Regions from separate parts of the Kitasatospora sp. NPDC094016 genome, predicted to be linked through region 1. Evidence: riboswitches for the same ligand, from Rfam matches in the RefSeq annotation. Region 1 holds a riboswitch; the other holds the start of a gene.

What was found. A riboswitch is a leader RNA that binds a small molecule or an ion and turns the genes downstream of it on or off. The one in region 1 is predicted to bind glycine.
Region 2: linked by a shared signal. The riboswitch ahead of gcvP (aminomethyl-transferring glycine dehydrogenase) and the one ahead of gcvT (glycine cleavage system aminomethyltransferase GcvT) in region 1 are both predicted to bind glycine.

Annotation. Positions count from the first base shown of each region.
Region 1 is NZ_JBEOUK010000043.1:35,516-43,245, reverse strand. It holds gene glyA (serine hydroxymethyltransferase) at 1-246, opposite strand, end outside; gene gcvH (glycine cleavage system protein GcvH) at 340-714, opposite strand; gene gcvT (glycine cleavage system aminomethyltransferase GcvT) at 867-1,988, opposite strand; glycine riboswitch at 2,220-2,325, opposite strand; gene ABT015_RS30165 (enhanced serine sensitivity protein SseB C-terminal domain-containing protein) at 2,512-3,366, shown strand; gene ABT015_RS30160 (enhanced serine sensitivity protein SseB C-terminal domain-containing protein) at 3,484-4,407, shown strand; gene ABT015_RS30155 (ABC transporter permease) at 4,850-5,839, shown strand; gene ABT015_RS30150 (ABC transporter substrate-binding protein) at 5,891-7,666, shown strand.
Region 2 is NZ_JBEOUK010000011.1:13,868-21,597, reverse strand. It holds gene ABT015_RS13300 (glutamate-cysteine ligase family protein) at 1-1,458, opposite strand, end outside; gene ABT015_RS13295 (hypothetical protein) at 1,826-2,398, shown strand; gene ABT015_RS13290 (DUF5999 family protein) at 2,795-2,986, shown strand; gene gcvP (aminomethyl-transferring glycine dehydrogenase) at 3,080-5,980, opposite strand; glycine riboswitch at 6,085-6,216, opposite strand; glycine riboswitch at 6,218-6,321, opposite strand; gene ABT015_RS37980 (PRC and DUF2382 domain-containing protein) at 6,545-7,693, shown strand.

The DNA of each region.
Region 1 (7,730 bases):
GATGCGGTCGATCGCGATCTGCTCGACCACGTCGACGTGCTCGCAGCCGCCGTAGTAGCGGCGGCCGGGGTAACCCTCGGCGTACTTGTTGGTGAGTACCGAGCCCTGGGCCTCCATGACCGCCACCGGGGCGAAGTTCTCGGAGGCGATCATCTCCAGGGTGGTCTGCTGGCGGTGCAGCTCGGCGTCGACCGCGGCGGCGATCTCCGGGTCGAGGGAGTGCAGGGACTGGTTCAGAACCGTCATGGTGTGGTCTTCCCGGGAGGAGAGAGACGGGAGCAGAGAGGGGGGAGCCTGGCGGGGCGGCCGCCGCGCTGCGGCCGCCCCGTCACGAGCGGGTCAGCCGCCGATGAAGGCGGTGTACTCGTCCGCGCTGAGCAGTTCGTCGGTGGACTCCACCTGGACCTTGAACAGCCAGCCGCCCTCGAACGGGGCGCTGTTGACCAGGCTGTTGTCGTCCAGGACGTCCTGGTTGATCTCGACGATCTTCCCGGTCACCGGGGAGAACAGGTCGCTGACCGACTTGGTGGACTCCAGCTCGCCACAGGACTCGCCCGCGGTCACGTCGGCGCCGACCTCGGGCAGCTGCACGTAGACGATGTCACCGAGCGCGTCGGCCGCGTGGGCGGTGATGCCGACGGTGGAGACACCGCCCTCGACGGCGGTCAGCCACTCGTGCTCCTTGGTGTACTGCAGGTGCTGGGGGTTGCTCATGGCGTCATTCTCCAGGATGGGAAGCGGGTACGACGAAGCGGGCCGCCGCACGGACGGCTTCGACGCGGATCAGGCGTGGTGCGGGCACGGGCCGGACCTGGATCAGGCGTGGCTCAAGCCCGGGTCCACCGGGTTTGCGGGAGGGCGGGGCCTCAGCGGGCGCGCTTGTAGAACGGCAGCGCCACGACCTCGACCGGCTCGTGCTTGCCGCGCACGTCCACCGCGACGGCGGTGCCGGGGGTGGCGTGGGCCGCGTCCACGTAGGCGATCGCGATCGGCCGGCCCAGGGTCGGGGACGGGGCGCCCGAGGTGATCCGGCCGATCGGGGCGCCGTCGGCGGAGACCACGGTGTACTCGGCGCGCGGGACGCGCTTGCCCTCGGAGACCAGACCGACCAGCACCCGCGGCGGGTTGGCCTCGGCCTCGGCGGCGGCCTTCTCCAGCGCCTTGCGGCCGACGAAGGCGCCCTCGTTGGTGGTCTTGTCGAAGCGCACGACCCGGCCCAGGCCCGCGTCGAACGGGGTCAGGTCGGTGGAGAGCTCGTGCCCGTACAGCGGCATGCCGGCCTCCAGGCGCAGCGTGTCGCGGCAGGACAGGCCGCACGGGACCAGGCCGCGGCCCTCGCCGGCGGCGGTCAGCGCCTGCCAGACCCCCTCGGCGTCGCCCGGGTTGCAGAAGATCTCGAAGCCGTCCTCGCCGGTGTAGCCGGTCCGGGCGAGCAGCACGTCGCGGCCGGCGACCTGGGCCGGGAGGATCGCGTAGTACTTCAGGCCGGGCAGGTCGGCGTCGGTGGTCCCGGCCAGGATCGCGGTGGCCTCCGGGCCCTGGACGGCGATCAGCGCGTAGGTGTCGCGGTCGTCCGTGACGACGGCGTCGAAGCCCTTGGCGCGGGCGATCAGCTCGTCCAGCACCAGCTGGGCGTTGGAGGCGTTGGCGACGACCAGGAAGGCGTCCTCGCGCAGGCGGTAGACGATCAGGTCGTCCAGGATGCCGCCGTCCTCGGCGCAGATCATGGTGTAGCGGGCGCGCAGCACGCCCAGCGCGGAGACGAAGCCGACCAGCGCGTGGTCCAGCATCTCGCCGGCCTGCTGGCCGGTGACGGTGATCTCGCCCATGTGGGAGAGGTCGAACAGCCCGGCCCGGGTGCGGACGGCGAGGTGTTCCTCGCGCTCGCTGCCGTAGCGCAGCGGCATGTCCCAGCCGGCGAAGTCGGTCATGGTCGCGCCGAGGGCGCGGTGCAGCGCGTCGAGCGCGGTGAGGCGGAGGGACGACATGGCCTGGAACTCCTCGGTCGGGGCACTCATGGGTGCACGCGCCGGAACCGGACCCGCTCGGGGGCCGACCCTGCGCGCGGGCATGCGGCGGCGTGGGTCTCCCCATCTGTCGTCGAACCTGAGAGCTTCACCGCCCACGCGCCCGCAGCTGTTTCCAGCATCCAGGACAGCATGGTGGCTTGCACCGTGGGTGGGCGCGCGACAGGGCCGTGCGCCACTTTCCAGATGTGCCTAACCCGTGCGGTAAGGGGGCCTGAGAGATTCCGGGGAGGAGTTGCTCCTTCGGCGCCGGCTGTGCCGCCTGACGGGGCACTCCGGGCTCTCCCGCGCGGGTTCGAGCGGCCGGTATGGAGTTGTCGGTCCGCCGGCGCGCCGCGCCGTCGAACGCGCACATCATGGCACGTCCGCGCCGACGACGGGAGAGGGGACCCGGTCACACCCCGCCACTTCGGACACAGCCCTAGACTGCTGCGCGTCGGCGCAGCAGAGGGCGGCCGACCGGCAGAGGGCGGATCAGGCGCGCATGGGGTACCCGGTGGAGCAGCAGCAGGGGTGGGGCGGGCCGGAGTCGGCGCCGCCGGGCGGCGGGTGGCCGGCCAACGAGCTGGAGCAGGTGCTGACCGCCGCGCTGGGCGACCCGGGTGCGACGCCGCGGGTGATCGAGGTGCTGGCCCGCAGCCAGGTGTGGATCCCGCTGCCGGCCGGCGGCGACCCGCAGGGGCCCGCGCTGGACCTGCCGACCATCGAGCTGGCCGGCGAGCCGTACGTGCCGGTGTTCTCCTCGCAGGAGGTGTTCCTGCGGCAGGCGCCGGGGATGGCCTTCGCGGTGGCGCCGGTCTGGGAGTTCGCCCGCGGGCTGCCGCTGGGCGTGGGCATCGCGGTCAACCCGGAGGCGGCGGTGGGCATCCCGGTGCCGCCGCAGGGTGTGGCGGAGCTGCGGCGCGGCCCGCGCGAGGAGCGCCTGGCCGACCAGGATCAGGGCCTGAACCAGGGACAGAACCAGGGCCGGGGACAGAACCAGGGCCAGGGCCCGGAGGCGCCGACCGGTGGCCGGGTGGCGCTGCGCGAGCCGGTGCCGGGGGAGGACCCGGAGCACTTCCTGGCCGCCTGCCGGGCCGAACTGTCCGCCCTGCCCGGAGTGTTGACGGCGCGCCGGGCGCTCGCCAGCATCGAGGGCGAGCCGACCGTGATGTTCGTGGGCGTCCAGCTGGACCAGACGGCCCCGGCCGACCCGGGCGCGGTGAACGAGGCGCTCGGCCGCGCGCTGGGAACCGCGCCGCTGCCGGGGGGCGTCCACCTCGTACTGCTCGATCTCGCCGATGACCCGGTGGTCGAGTGGCTGCTCACCCGGGTACTCCCTTTCTACGCGCGGGGTTGAGCGGGGTTCGTATCGGAGGCACGTCGCCGTGGCGGTGGTCGGTGCCGCGCCATAGGGTGCGTGCAGACGGCCGACGGGCCGGCAGGCTTGAGGAAAGAGGCGCGGCGAGGTGGGCGCATGAGTGCGGGAGCGGTAGCGGGCGGTGCACCGGGGCCCTGGGGCCAGGCACCCGCCGGGCGCCCCGGAGCGGATCCGGGCGCGCTGGAGCGCGCCCTGCGCGAGGTCGCGCCGGAGCGCTACGAGGCGTACGAGCAACTGCTGCACGCACTGGCCGACGGCCAGGTCTGGATGCTGCTGTGGCACGGCACGCCGGGCAGCGCGGACGCCCAGTACGGGAACATGGAGATCAGCGGCCACGGCTACGCGCCGGCCGTCACCTCGTCCGAGCAGCTGGCGTCGTCCGGCTGGGAGCGGGCCCACGAGGTCATCTCCGGGCGGGAGATCGCCGCTTCGCTGTACCGGACCCGCTGGGGCCTGTGGCTCAACCCGCACGCGCCCGGCGGCGGGGTCGGGGTGCCCTGGGCGGACCTGCGGCGGATCGCCGCGGGCCTGGAGCGGCTGCCGGCCGGGCCGTTGAAGCTGAGCGAGCCGCAGCTGAACGCCCAGCCGTTCTTCGCGCTGCTGGAGCGGCAGGCCGGTGAGGTGCGCGCGGTGCGGGCGCTGCGCCGGGCCTGGGTGCAGCCGGCCGTGGGGGAGCCGTACCTGGCGATCGGCCTGGAGCTGTACGAGAGTTCACCGCCGGCGGTGGAGGCCGTGCGGGCGCTGATGCAGCGGGCGATCGCGGTGGCCCCGGAGGGGCTGGCGGTGTCCACGGTGGCGATGGCGGACGAGTACGACCCGGTGGCGCTGTGGATGCGGGCCCACGCGCGCCCGTTCTTCGACCGGGAGGCGGGGCGGCCGCCGACCGGCCCGTACCCGCCGGTGCCGCCTCCGCCGTACCCCGCGCAGCAGGGGCCGGGCTACGGCTACGGCACGCAGCAGCCCGCGCCGGGCTGGACCGGGCAGCCGCAGCAGCCGTGGCCCGGATACCCGGGGCGCTGACAACCAAAACCTTTTTCCAGAAGCCGACTTGATCTTGCATCAGGTCGGCTTCGGTGCTTTCCGGGCGAACTTCCGGCCGTTACCGTCGATCACCTTGACATGCCAGTTGCGGCCGTGTGAAGAGGGATATGCCGAAGACGTAGGAGGTGCATGCGCACAGATCACAGTTGGGCATCTGTCGGTTGTCAGGGCTGGCGCAAGCCAGTTCGGATGGCAGAGAGTTCTGCGCAACGCACCGCGCGTACTGGGAACCCCACGAAGGTGAACGCGCACGCCGACCGCCAGAACCACGCGAAGCCCATCCCGCGTTGGGGCAGTACCCGTGCACGACGTACTGCCGCGAACACCCGTTCCAAGCACCTCCGCACGTCCGCAGCCGTACCGCCGAACCGGTGACCGGCGCCCGTGGGCCGGCCACCGTCGGCGAGGGGACCAACTGACCATGACCGCACCCATCGCAACCACCGGGAACGAACCGGAGGCACCCGCCCCCGCGAGCCCGGCCAAGAAGATCGAGGGCCGCTCCCTCGGCCAGATCGCCTGGACCCGCTTCAAGCGCGACAAACTCGCCGTCGCCGGCGGCGTCGTGGTGATCCTGCTGATCCTGCTGGCCGTACTGGCCAAGCCCATCGAGGCCCTGTTCGGCCTCGACCCCGACGCCCTGAACCAGGACCTGCTCGACGCCAACCTGGGCGGCATCCCGCTCGGTGACTGGGGCGGGATGAGCTGGGACCACCCGCTCGGCGTCGACCCGCTCCAGGGCCGCGACCTGCTCTCCCGCGTGATCGAGGGCTCCTGGGTCTCCCTGCTGGTCGCCTTCGGCGCGACCCTGCTGTCGAACACGATCGGCACCGTGCTCGGTGTCATGGCCGGCTACTACGGCGGCTGGGTGGACACCGTGATCAGCCGCATCATGGACGTCTTCCTCGCCTTCCCGCTGCTGCTCTTCGCCATCGCGATCTCGACCTCGCTGCAGGGCGGCGCGTTCGGCCTGCACGGCCTCCCGCTGCACATCATGGTGCTGATCTTCGTGATCGGCTTCTTCAACTGGCCCTACATGGGCCGGATCGTGCGCGGACAGACGCTGTCGCTGCGCGAGCGGGAGTTCGTCCACGCGGCCCGCAGCCTGGGCGCCCGCGGCCCGTTCATCCTGTTCAAGGAACTGCTGCCGAACCTGGTCGGTCCGATCCTGGTCTACTCGACCCTGCTGATCCCGACCAACATCCTCTTCGAGGCCGGCCTCAGCTTCCTCGGCGTCGGCATCCAGCCGCCGCAGGCCTCCTGGGGCGGAATCCTCCAGGACGCGATCAAGTACTACCAGGTGGACCCCCAGTACATGGTGGTCCCCGGTCTGGCGATCTTCCTCACCGTGCTCGCCTTCAACCTGCTCGGCGACGGGCTGCGTGACGCCCTCGATCCCAAGAGCAACTGACGCAACGTCAGGCCCTCCCTCCTTCCCATCCTCAAGGGGTTGATCTCACCCATGCGCAGGTCCCGTACCGTCGCCCTGACCGCGGCGGCAGCCGCCGCGGTCCTGATCGTGACCGGCTGCACCTCCGGCAGCAAGGGCTCCGGCTCGTCCTCCTCCGCCAGCGGCAGCAGCGCCGGTGGCGGCGGTGCCGACGCCGCCACCAAGGGCGTCGTCAACGCCTCGGACAAGAAGGGCGGGACGGTCACCTACGAGATGAAGGGCGCCCCGGACTCCTTCGACCCGGGCAACACGTACTACGCCTACATCTACAACTTCTCGCGCCTGTACGGGCGTCCGCTGACCACCTTCGCCCCGGGCGCCGGTTCGAACGGCAACAAGCTGGTCCCGGACCTCGCCGAGAGCCTGGGCAGGGTCAGCGCGGACGGCCTGACCTGGACGTACAAGCTGCGCGCGGGCCTGAAGTTCGACGACGGCACCGCGATCAGCTCCAAGGACGTCAAGTACGCCGTCGAGCGCTCCAACTTCGCGCCGGACGTGAACTCCAACGGCCCGACGTACTTCCACGACCTGCTGGTCGACAACGAGACCCCGTACCAGGGCCCGTACAAGGACAAGACCGGCGGCCTGAACTCGATCGAGACGCCGGACGACCAGACCATCGTCTTCCACCTGAAGCAGCCGTTCGCGGACTTCGACTACCTGGTCGGCTCCCCGCAGACCGTCCCGGTCCCGCAGGCCAAGGACGACGGCGCCGGCTACGTGAAGCACGTGGTCGCCTCGGGTGCCTACAAGTTCGAGTCCTACGAGGACGGCAAGCAGCTCACCCTGGTGCCGAACACCAACTGGGACCCGAGCACCGACCCGATCCGCAAGCAGCTCGCGGACAAGATCGTGGTCCGGATGGGCATGGAGCAGTCCACCATCGACAAGGACCTGATCGCGGGCAACGCCCAGGTGGACCTGGTCGGCAGCGGCGTCGACCCGCAGACCCAGGCGCAGATCCTGCAGAACCAGAAGCTCAAGGCGAACACCGACAACGCCTACGGCGGCCGCCTGGCGTACGTCGCGATCAACAGCAAGGTCGCGCCGTTCGACAACCTGGAGTGCCGCAAGGCCGTCCAGTACGCGATCGACAAGGTCTCCGTGCAGACCACGCTCGGCGGCCCGATCCGCGGCCAGATCGCCAACACGGTGATCCCGCCGGACGTCCCGGGCCACCAGGACTTCAACACCTGGGCGACCAACGGCAACAAGGGTGACGAGGCCAAGGCCAAGGACGCCCTCAAGGCCTGCGGCAAGCCCGACGGGTTCAGCACGGTGATCACCGCCCGCACCGAGCGCGACCCGGAGGTCCAGGCCGCGACCGCGATCCAGGCCGCGCTGAAGAAGATCAACATCAACGTCGAGATCCAGAAGTACGCGCAGGGCAAGTACTTCTCGGACGCCGCCGGTGTCCCGCAGTTCACCCAGGACCACAACATCGGTCTGATGATGATGCAGTGGAGCGCCGACTGGCCGACCGGCTACGGCTTCCTGCAGCAGATCTCCGACGGCCGCGCCATCAAGGCCTCCGGCAACAGCAACCTGGCCCAGCTGAACGACCCCGAGGTCAACAAGCTGCTCGACGACGCGATCACCAACACCGACCAGTCGGCGCGCGAGAAGATCTACGGCCAGATCGACAAGAAGATCATGGACCAGGCGGTCTACGTCCCGCTGACCTACTTCAAGGTCTTCCTGTACCGCCCGGACAACGCCACCAACCTGGTGTCCACCTCGGGCTTCTCGGGTGAGTACGACTACCTGAACATCGGCACCACCAAGTAAAGAGCCTGGCTCCACATCCCTGAAGGCAGGTGAAGGCAGCGGCCGCCCGCCGCCGTCCGGAAGA
Region 2 (7,730 bases), on a different contig from region 1:
GATGTAGCGCCTGGTCATCGCGGCGAGCGCGGCCGGCCGGTCCATCCCGTACTGCTCGCGCAGCCGGTGGAAGGTCGCGCTCTGCCAGGCCGCGCCGTTGGTGCGGCGCAGGCAGCGCTGCTCGATGATCCCCAGGTAGCGGTCCCGATCGGCGGGCTCCACGCCCCACTCGTCCAGGCCCTGGTGGGCCATCGGCAGCAGTTCGTTGAGCACCAGGTCGACGGCGGACACCGTGGTCAGCCCGCCGCCGCGGCCCGCCCGGCCCGCCCGCGGCCACTGGAACACCGCGTCGATGCCGTAGCGGGCGCCCTGCCGGAAGTTCTCGTCGGCCCGCTCGAACGGCAGCCGGGTCCAGACCGGCCGGGGCTGCTCGGCGAGCACCCGGACCAGCCCGTAGTAGAAGGCGGCGTTCGCGAGCGTGTCGGCCACCGTCGGCCCGGCCGGCAGCGCCCGGTTCTCCACCCGCAGGTGCGCGATCCCGCCCGCGATGTCGTACACCGGCCGGTTCCAGCGGTAGATCGTGCCGTTGTGGAGCCGCATCTCGGCGAGCCGGGGCGCCCCGCCGGAGGCGAGCACCTTCAGCGGGTCCTCGTCGTCGCAGATCGGCAGCAGCGCGGGGAAGTACCGCAGGTTCTCCTCGAACAGGTCGTACGCCGAGTCCACCCAGCGCTCGCCGAACCAGGTGATCGGCCGGACGCCCTGCGCCTTGAGTTCCGCCGTACGGGTGTCACAGGCCTGCTGGAACAGCACCGGACGGGTCTCCCGCCACAGCTCCCGCCCGAACAGGAACGGCGAGTTGGCGCCGAGCGCGAGCTGCGCCCCGCAGATCGCCTGAGCCGCGTTCCACACCGAGGAGAAGCGTTCCGGGGTCACCTGCAGGTGCAGTTGCAGGGAGGTCGCGGCGGCCTCGGCCACCATGGTGATGGTCTCCAGCTGGAGGTGTTCGACGCCCTCGATGTCCAGCGCGATGTCCTCGCCGCGGGCGGCCAGGATCTGGTCGCTGAGCAGGCTGTAGCGCGGGTTGTGGGAGATCGCGTCCAGGCCGGTGTGGCCGTGCTCCAGGGTCGGCAGGATCCCCACCATGACGATCCGGGCACCGGCCTCGGCGGCCCGCCGGTCGGCGTAGCGCAGCCCGGTTTCGAGCTCCTCGCGCAGGTCCTCGAAGACGTGCCCGCACAGCCGGTGCGGCACGATGTTCACCTCGACGTTGAACTGGCCCAGTTCGGTCTGGAAGTCGCTGGAGCCGATCGCGCTCAGCACCTGCGCGTTGCGCAGCGCCGGCAGGCCGTCCTCGTCGGCCAGGTTGAGCTCGATCTCCAGGCCCATGACCGCCCGCGGCCGGTCGAACCGGTCCTCGCGCAGCATCCGCCCCAGCGCGTCGAGGCAGGCCTGGAGCTTGCGTCGGTACAGCTGCCGGTCCGCCAGATCAGCCCGAGTCGCCACGACCTTCTCGCCCACGGTCCCCTCCTCCTGAGACACCGGCCGACCCGACCGTGCAAGCATCATGCCCACCTCGAAGATCGATACCCGAATGCTTGTACTGGCTTGCAATGCAAGGAAACTGACGGATATTCAGCAGATCTGCCGACTTGCCCGGCGCCACCGCCTGTGATAAACAGGTCACCCTGCGCACCTGTTCGATAGAATTCGCACTGCGCTCCGGCCGGCCCGCTCCGCCTCGAAACCCTCGTCGACGGCGGCGACCGCGCCGGCACCGCGATCATGCACAACCGGACACGGCCAGGTCCCGTCACCGATGACACGCCGCGCCACGCCGGTATGCCGCACTCGCACGCCGATCTCGCACGGAGAGGCGGACCCCGCCATGACTCTGCAGACCCCCCAGCCCCCGCCGAGCGCCCTGCGCGCCGTCCTGGCCGCACTCGACTCGGAGACCGCGCTGCGCCAACCCGCCGCCGCAGCACTGCGCCATCCGGTCGGCCCGCTGCTCCCCACGCACCCGCTCGCCGTCCACGTCCTGGAGGGGCCGCGCCCGGAGCTGCGCGCCGCCCGCCGCACGGGCTGGCGCTTCCTGATCAAGGACGGCGCCGAGGTCGCCGCCGCCGCCGAGGTCGTCCAGGCCGTCGAGGGCCACACCTTCTCGCACTTCACCGCCGGCCCCTACCTCGACTCGACGGTCCGGGCGCTGCGCCAGGCCTGGCAGCTCGCCCAGGGCTCCCGGTCCCGCCAGCAGCCCCGGCTGTTGACCTTCCCCGGGCAGTACGCGACGGCACTGTGGCTGCACGGCCCCGACGCCGACCCGGCCGCCGACCAGCTGATCCCGCTGGCCCCGGCCCCGCTCGGCGTCACCGCGCACCGCGCCTACCCGGCCGGCGAGTTGCTGCCGCTGCTCGCCCGGGCGCCGCTCGCCAAGCCACTGCTGCTCGGTTCCTCCTGAGCCGACCCCACGCCCACCGGGCCACCGGGCCACCACCCGGTGGCCCGGTGGGCGTGCGCGTCGCCCTCACCCGCCCGAACCACCCGGACGGGCCATCCGCTCTGACCTCCTCGGGCCATGCCGCAGCTGACCCGTCGGTGCGCCTTTCCCCGCCAGACCCACCTGAACGGGTGATCTCTGCCCGGGAGTTGTGGCGCATGTCACGAAATCCCTGCGCGCACGTCCACAGATGCCGACACTGGGAACCAGCGTGGAAGGACCACCTGTCCTACCCACTTGAGCGTCGGTCCACACCTGGTCGGCGCGCGGACAGGATCCGGCTACCGCGGCGGCTCCCGACGGCTCCGCCGGCGGCCGCACCACGGGGGAGGATCGCAGAGCGAAGCGAGGGTACGTATGTGCCAGCACCGTCCTGAGTGCCCGTCGGCCGAGTCCGAGGACCGCGAGGCGGCCGCCACGGTGGCCTGCCACCCGGAGCAGGGCTGGAGCCTGCTCTGCAACGGCGTCGTGCTGTTCGAGGACACCGGAGAGCTGCTGCCCGACGGCCGGGTGATCGCACCGCGCCGCCCCGTCGCCCACGCGGCCTGACCGCACCCGGCGGGGGCAGCCGCCGGACGACGGCAAGGGGCAGGGCCCCGACGGATACGTCCCGTCGGGGCCCTGCCGTACGTCCGGTCCGGATCAGGCGCCGTACTCGTCCAGCGGCGGGCAGGAGCAGACCAGGTTGCGGTCGCCGTACGCGCCGTCGATCCGGCTGACCGGCGGCCAGTACTTGTCCGCCGGGTTCACGCCCGCCGGGAAGACCGCCTCCTGCCGCGAGTAGCCGTGCGCCCAGTCGCCGGCCAGCTCGGCGGCGGTGTGCGGGGCGTTGCGCAGCGGGTTGTCCGCGGCCGCCCACTCGCCCGAGCCGACCTTGTCGATCTCGGCCCGGATCTCGATCATCGCGTCGCAGAACCGGTCGATCTCGTGCAGGTCCTCGGACTCGGTCGGCTCGATCATCAGCGTGCCGGCCACCGGGAAGGACATCGTCGGCGCGTGGAAGCCGTAGTCGATCAGGCGCTTGGCGATGTCGTCCACCGTCACGCCCGTCTCCTTGGTCAGCGGACGCAGGTCGATGATGCACTCGTGCGCGACCAGCCCGCCGGGGCCGGTGTAGAGCACCGGGAAGTGCGGTGCCAGCCGCTTGGCGATGTAGTTGGCGTTCAGCACCGCGACCTGGGTCGCGCGCTTGAGGCCCTCGCCGCCCATCAGCCGGACGTACGCCCAGGAGATCGGCAGGATGGCCGCCGAGCCCCACGGTGCCGCCGAGATCGGGCCGACCCCGGTGGCCGGGCCGGCCTCCGGCTGCAGCGGGTGGTTCGGCAGGTACGGCGCCAGGTGGGCGCGCACCGCGACCGGGCCGACGCCCGGGCCGCCGCCGCCGTGCGGGATGCAGAAGGTCTTGTGCAGGTTCAGGTGCGAGACGTCCGCGCCGAACTTGCCCGGCTTGGCGAGGCCGACCAGGGCGTTCAGGTTGGCGCCGTCCACGTACACCTGGCCGCCGGCCTCGTGCACCAGGGCGCAGATGTCGGTGATCTGGGTCTCGTACACGCCGTGGGTGGACGGGTAGGTGACCATCAGCACGGAGAGGCTGTCCCGGTGCTGCTCGATCTTGGCCTTCAGGTCCTCGACGTCCACGTCGCCGTCGACCAGGGTCTTCACCACGACCACGCGCATGCCTGCCATCACCGCGGAGGCCGCGTTGGTGCCGTGCGCGGAGGAGGGGATCAGGCAGACGTCGCGCTGGGTGTCGCCGTTGGCGTGGTGGTAGGCGCGGACGGCCAGCAGGCCGGCCAGCTCGCCCTGCGAGCCCGCGTTCGGCTGGATCGAGACGGCGTCGTAGCCGGTCACCTCGACCAGCTGGCGCTCCAGCTCGCGGATCAGGCTGAGGAAGCCCTGGGCCTGCTCGATCGGCGCGAAGGGGTGCAGCTGGCCGAACTCCGGCCAGGTGACGGCCTCCATCTCGGTGGTCGCGTTGAGCTTCATGGTGCAGGAGCCCAGCGGGATCATGCCGCGGTCCAGCGCGTAGTCCCGGTCCGACAGGCGGCGCAGGTAGCGCAGCATGGCGGTCTCCGAGCGGTGGCTGTGGAAGACCGGGTGGGTCAGGTACTCGTCCTGGCGCAGCAGCGCGGCCGGCAGCGCGTCGGCGCCCTCGGCGACCTCGACCGCGGGGACGCCGAACGCGGCCCAGACGGCGGCGAGGTGCTCGCGGGTGGTGGTCTCGTCGGTGGAGACCGAGATCCGGTCCGCGCCGTCCTGGTGGACGTTGACGCCGTTGGCGCGGGCGGCGGCCGCGATCTCGGCGGCACGGCCCGGGACGACGGCGGTGACGGTGTCGAAGAACTCGCCGTGCAGCAGCTCGACACCGCCGGCCCGCAGGCCCTCGGCGAGGGCGGCGGCGTAGCGGTGGGTGCGGCGGGCGATGTCGGCCAGGCCGTCCGGACCGTGGTAGACGGCGTACATCGAGGCCATGACGGCGAGCAGCACCTGGGCGGTGCAGATGTTGCTGGTGGCCTTCTCGCGGCGGATGTGCTGCTCGCGGGTCTGCAGCGCCAGGCGGTAGGCACGGTTGCCGTCGGCGTCGACCGAGACGCCGACCAGGCGGCCGGGCAGCGAGCGGGCGTACTCGGCGCGCACCGACAGGTAGCCGGCGTGCGGGCCGCCGAAGCCCATCGGGACGCCGAAGCGCTGCGAGGTGCCGCAGGCGATGTCGGCGCCGAGCGAACCCGGCGAGGCGAGCAGGGTCAGCGCCAGCAGGTCGGCGGCGACCGCGACGATCGCGCCGAGGCCGTGCGCCTGCTCGATGACCGGGGTGAGGTCGCGGACCACACCGGTGGCGCCCGGGTACTGGAGCAGCACGCCGAAGACGCCGCGCTCGGCGATCTCGGCCGGGATGCCCTGGGACAGGTCGGCGACGACGACCTCGACACCGGTCGGCACGGCGCGGGTGTTGATCACCGCGGTGGTCTGCGGCAGGGTCTCGGCGTCGACCAGGAAGACGCCGCCCTTGACCTTGGTGACGCGGCGGGCGAGCGCCATCGCCTCGGCGGCCGCGGTGCCCTCGTCGAGCAGCGAGGAGCCGGAGGTCGGCAGGCCGGTCAGGTCGGAGACCAGGGTCTGGAAGTTGAGCAGCGCCTCCAGGCGGCCCTGGGAGATCTCCGGCTGGTACGGCGTGTAGGCGGTGTACCAGGCCGGGTTCTCCATGACGTTGCGCAGGATCACCGGCGGGGTGAAGGTGCCGTAGTAGCCCAGGCCGATCATCGGCTGGAGCACCTGGTTGCGGCTCGCCAGCTCGCGCAGTTCGGCGAGCACCTGGGCCTCGCTGCGGCCGCCGGGCAGGTCCAGGCCGGTGATGGAGCGGATCGCCTCGGGAACGGCGGTGGCGGCGAGTTCGTCCAGCGAGCCGTAGCCGATGGACGCCAGCATCTTCTGCTGCGCGGCGTCGTCGGGGCCGATGTGGCGGTTCTCGAAGGGGCTGGCCAGCTCAAGCTCGGTGAGGGTCGAGGCGCCGGTGGGGCGTCCCGCGTTCGGCTGGGCGTTCATGGTGGTCGAGGCCTCCTGGTCACGGACCGGCGGGGGTGCGCACGCCGACCGGCCGGAGCCGCTGCGGACAGCGGCTCGACCCGGGCGGGCGAACCCGACAGGCCTCCCCCTCTGTCATCGGGACCTGAGAGCTTCACCCGCACGGCGCGCTGTGGGCACGCCGCCGGCTTGCACCGTCGGTGAGGGTGGTGCCCGTCGGCTCCCTGCCGACGGTCCTGCCCTGCTTTCCAGAGTGACCTACCCCACACGGTACGGATGCCTGAGAGATTCCGGGGAGGAGTTGCTCCTTCGGCGCCCCGACCAGCGCTTTCCGTGGCCGGGGACTCTCCCGAGCGGGCTCGGCGGTCGCCGCCCAGGGTACCAGCGGCAGGCCCCCCGATCACGGTCGCGTCGGGTCGCTCGGGGTCTACGCGCGTCCCCCGGACGGTCCAGCCCGGAGCCCGTCCGGCGCACCCCGGTCGCGCCCGTCCGATTCATGGCCTTTGGTGTGAAGTGGCAGGCGGAACGGGTGCTCCGGCCACGGTCCTGCGGGAGTTCCGCAGGCGCAGCGCACTGGAGGAAAGAGTGCAAACCGATATCGACCCCCGGGACCTCATCGGCCACAAGGCGGTCGACCGCAACGGAGACAAGATCGGCACGGTCGACGAGGTCTACCTGGACGACGCCACCGGCCAGCCGGAGTGGGCGGCCGTCCGGACCGGCATCTTCGGCCGGGACGCCTTCGTCCCGCTCACCACCAGCGAGTTCTCCGGCGACGAGCTCCGGGTGCCGTACGACAAGTCGCTGGTGAAGGAGTCGCCGGACTTCGGCGCCGGCCAGCACCTGTCGCCCGCCCAGGAGCTCCAGCTCTACCGCTACTACGGCCTGGACACCCCGGCGAACGGCCGCCCGGTCGGCCGGGACGGCGACCGTCCTGCCGACCGTGAGGGTGACCGGCCCGTCGGCCGCGAGAGCGACCGCCCGGCCGGCCGGGACGGCGACCGCCCCGCGCGCCCCGACCTCGACTTCGGCACCACCTCGGCGGCCGAGCCCGTGAAGCCCATCGCCTTCCACTCCCTCGACCCCGCCCCGACCACCACCCCTGCCGACCCCACCGGCACCGCGACAGAGGTCAACGTGCGAACCCTCAACACCCCCTCACCCGCGGCCACCCCCACGACGACCGAGCCCAAGCCGCAGCCCGCCCCGATCGTGACGACCACCGCGACCACGAACTCGGCCATGGCCGCGCCGGTCCCGGAGCGCTCGACCGGCCCCGCCCCGTCGTCCCCCAACGGCCCGGTGGAGATCACCTGCCGCGAGGAGCGCCTGGACATCACCACGGACTGGCACATCGTGGGCACCGCGAAGCTGCGCAAGTACGTGACCAGCGAGCAGGTCGAGCGCCGCGTCCCGGTGGTCCGCGAGCGCGTCCGGGTGGAGCGGATGCCGGTGAGCGAGGCCGAGCGTGCCTCGCTCACCGAGAAGGAGATCACCGAGGCGGTGGAGGAGGTCACCCTGCGCGAGGAGCGCCCGGTGGTCCGCAAGTACCTCACCCCGATCGAGCGGGTCCGCCTGGTGGTGGAGCGCTACACCGCCGAGGAGGTGATCCGGGACGAGCTGCGCCGCGAGCACGTCGAGATCCACGACAACACCGCCGCCGCCCCGGCGACCCCGACGGCCACCCCGGCGGCCGAGGCCCCCCGCCCGGCCGTGCTGCGCCCGTTCGCCTGACCTCTCTCCCGAGGGCCCCGGACCACTCGGTCCGGGG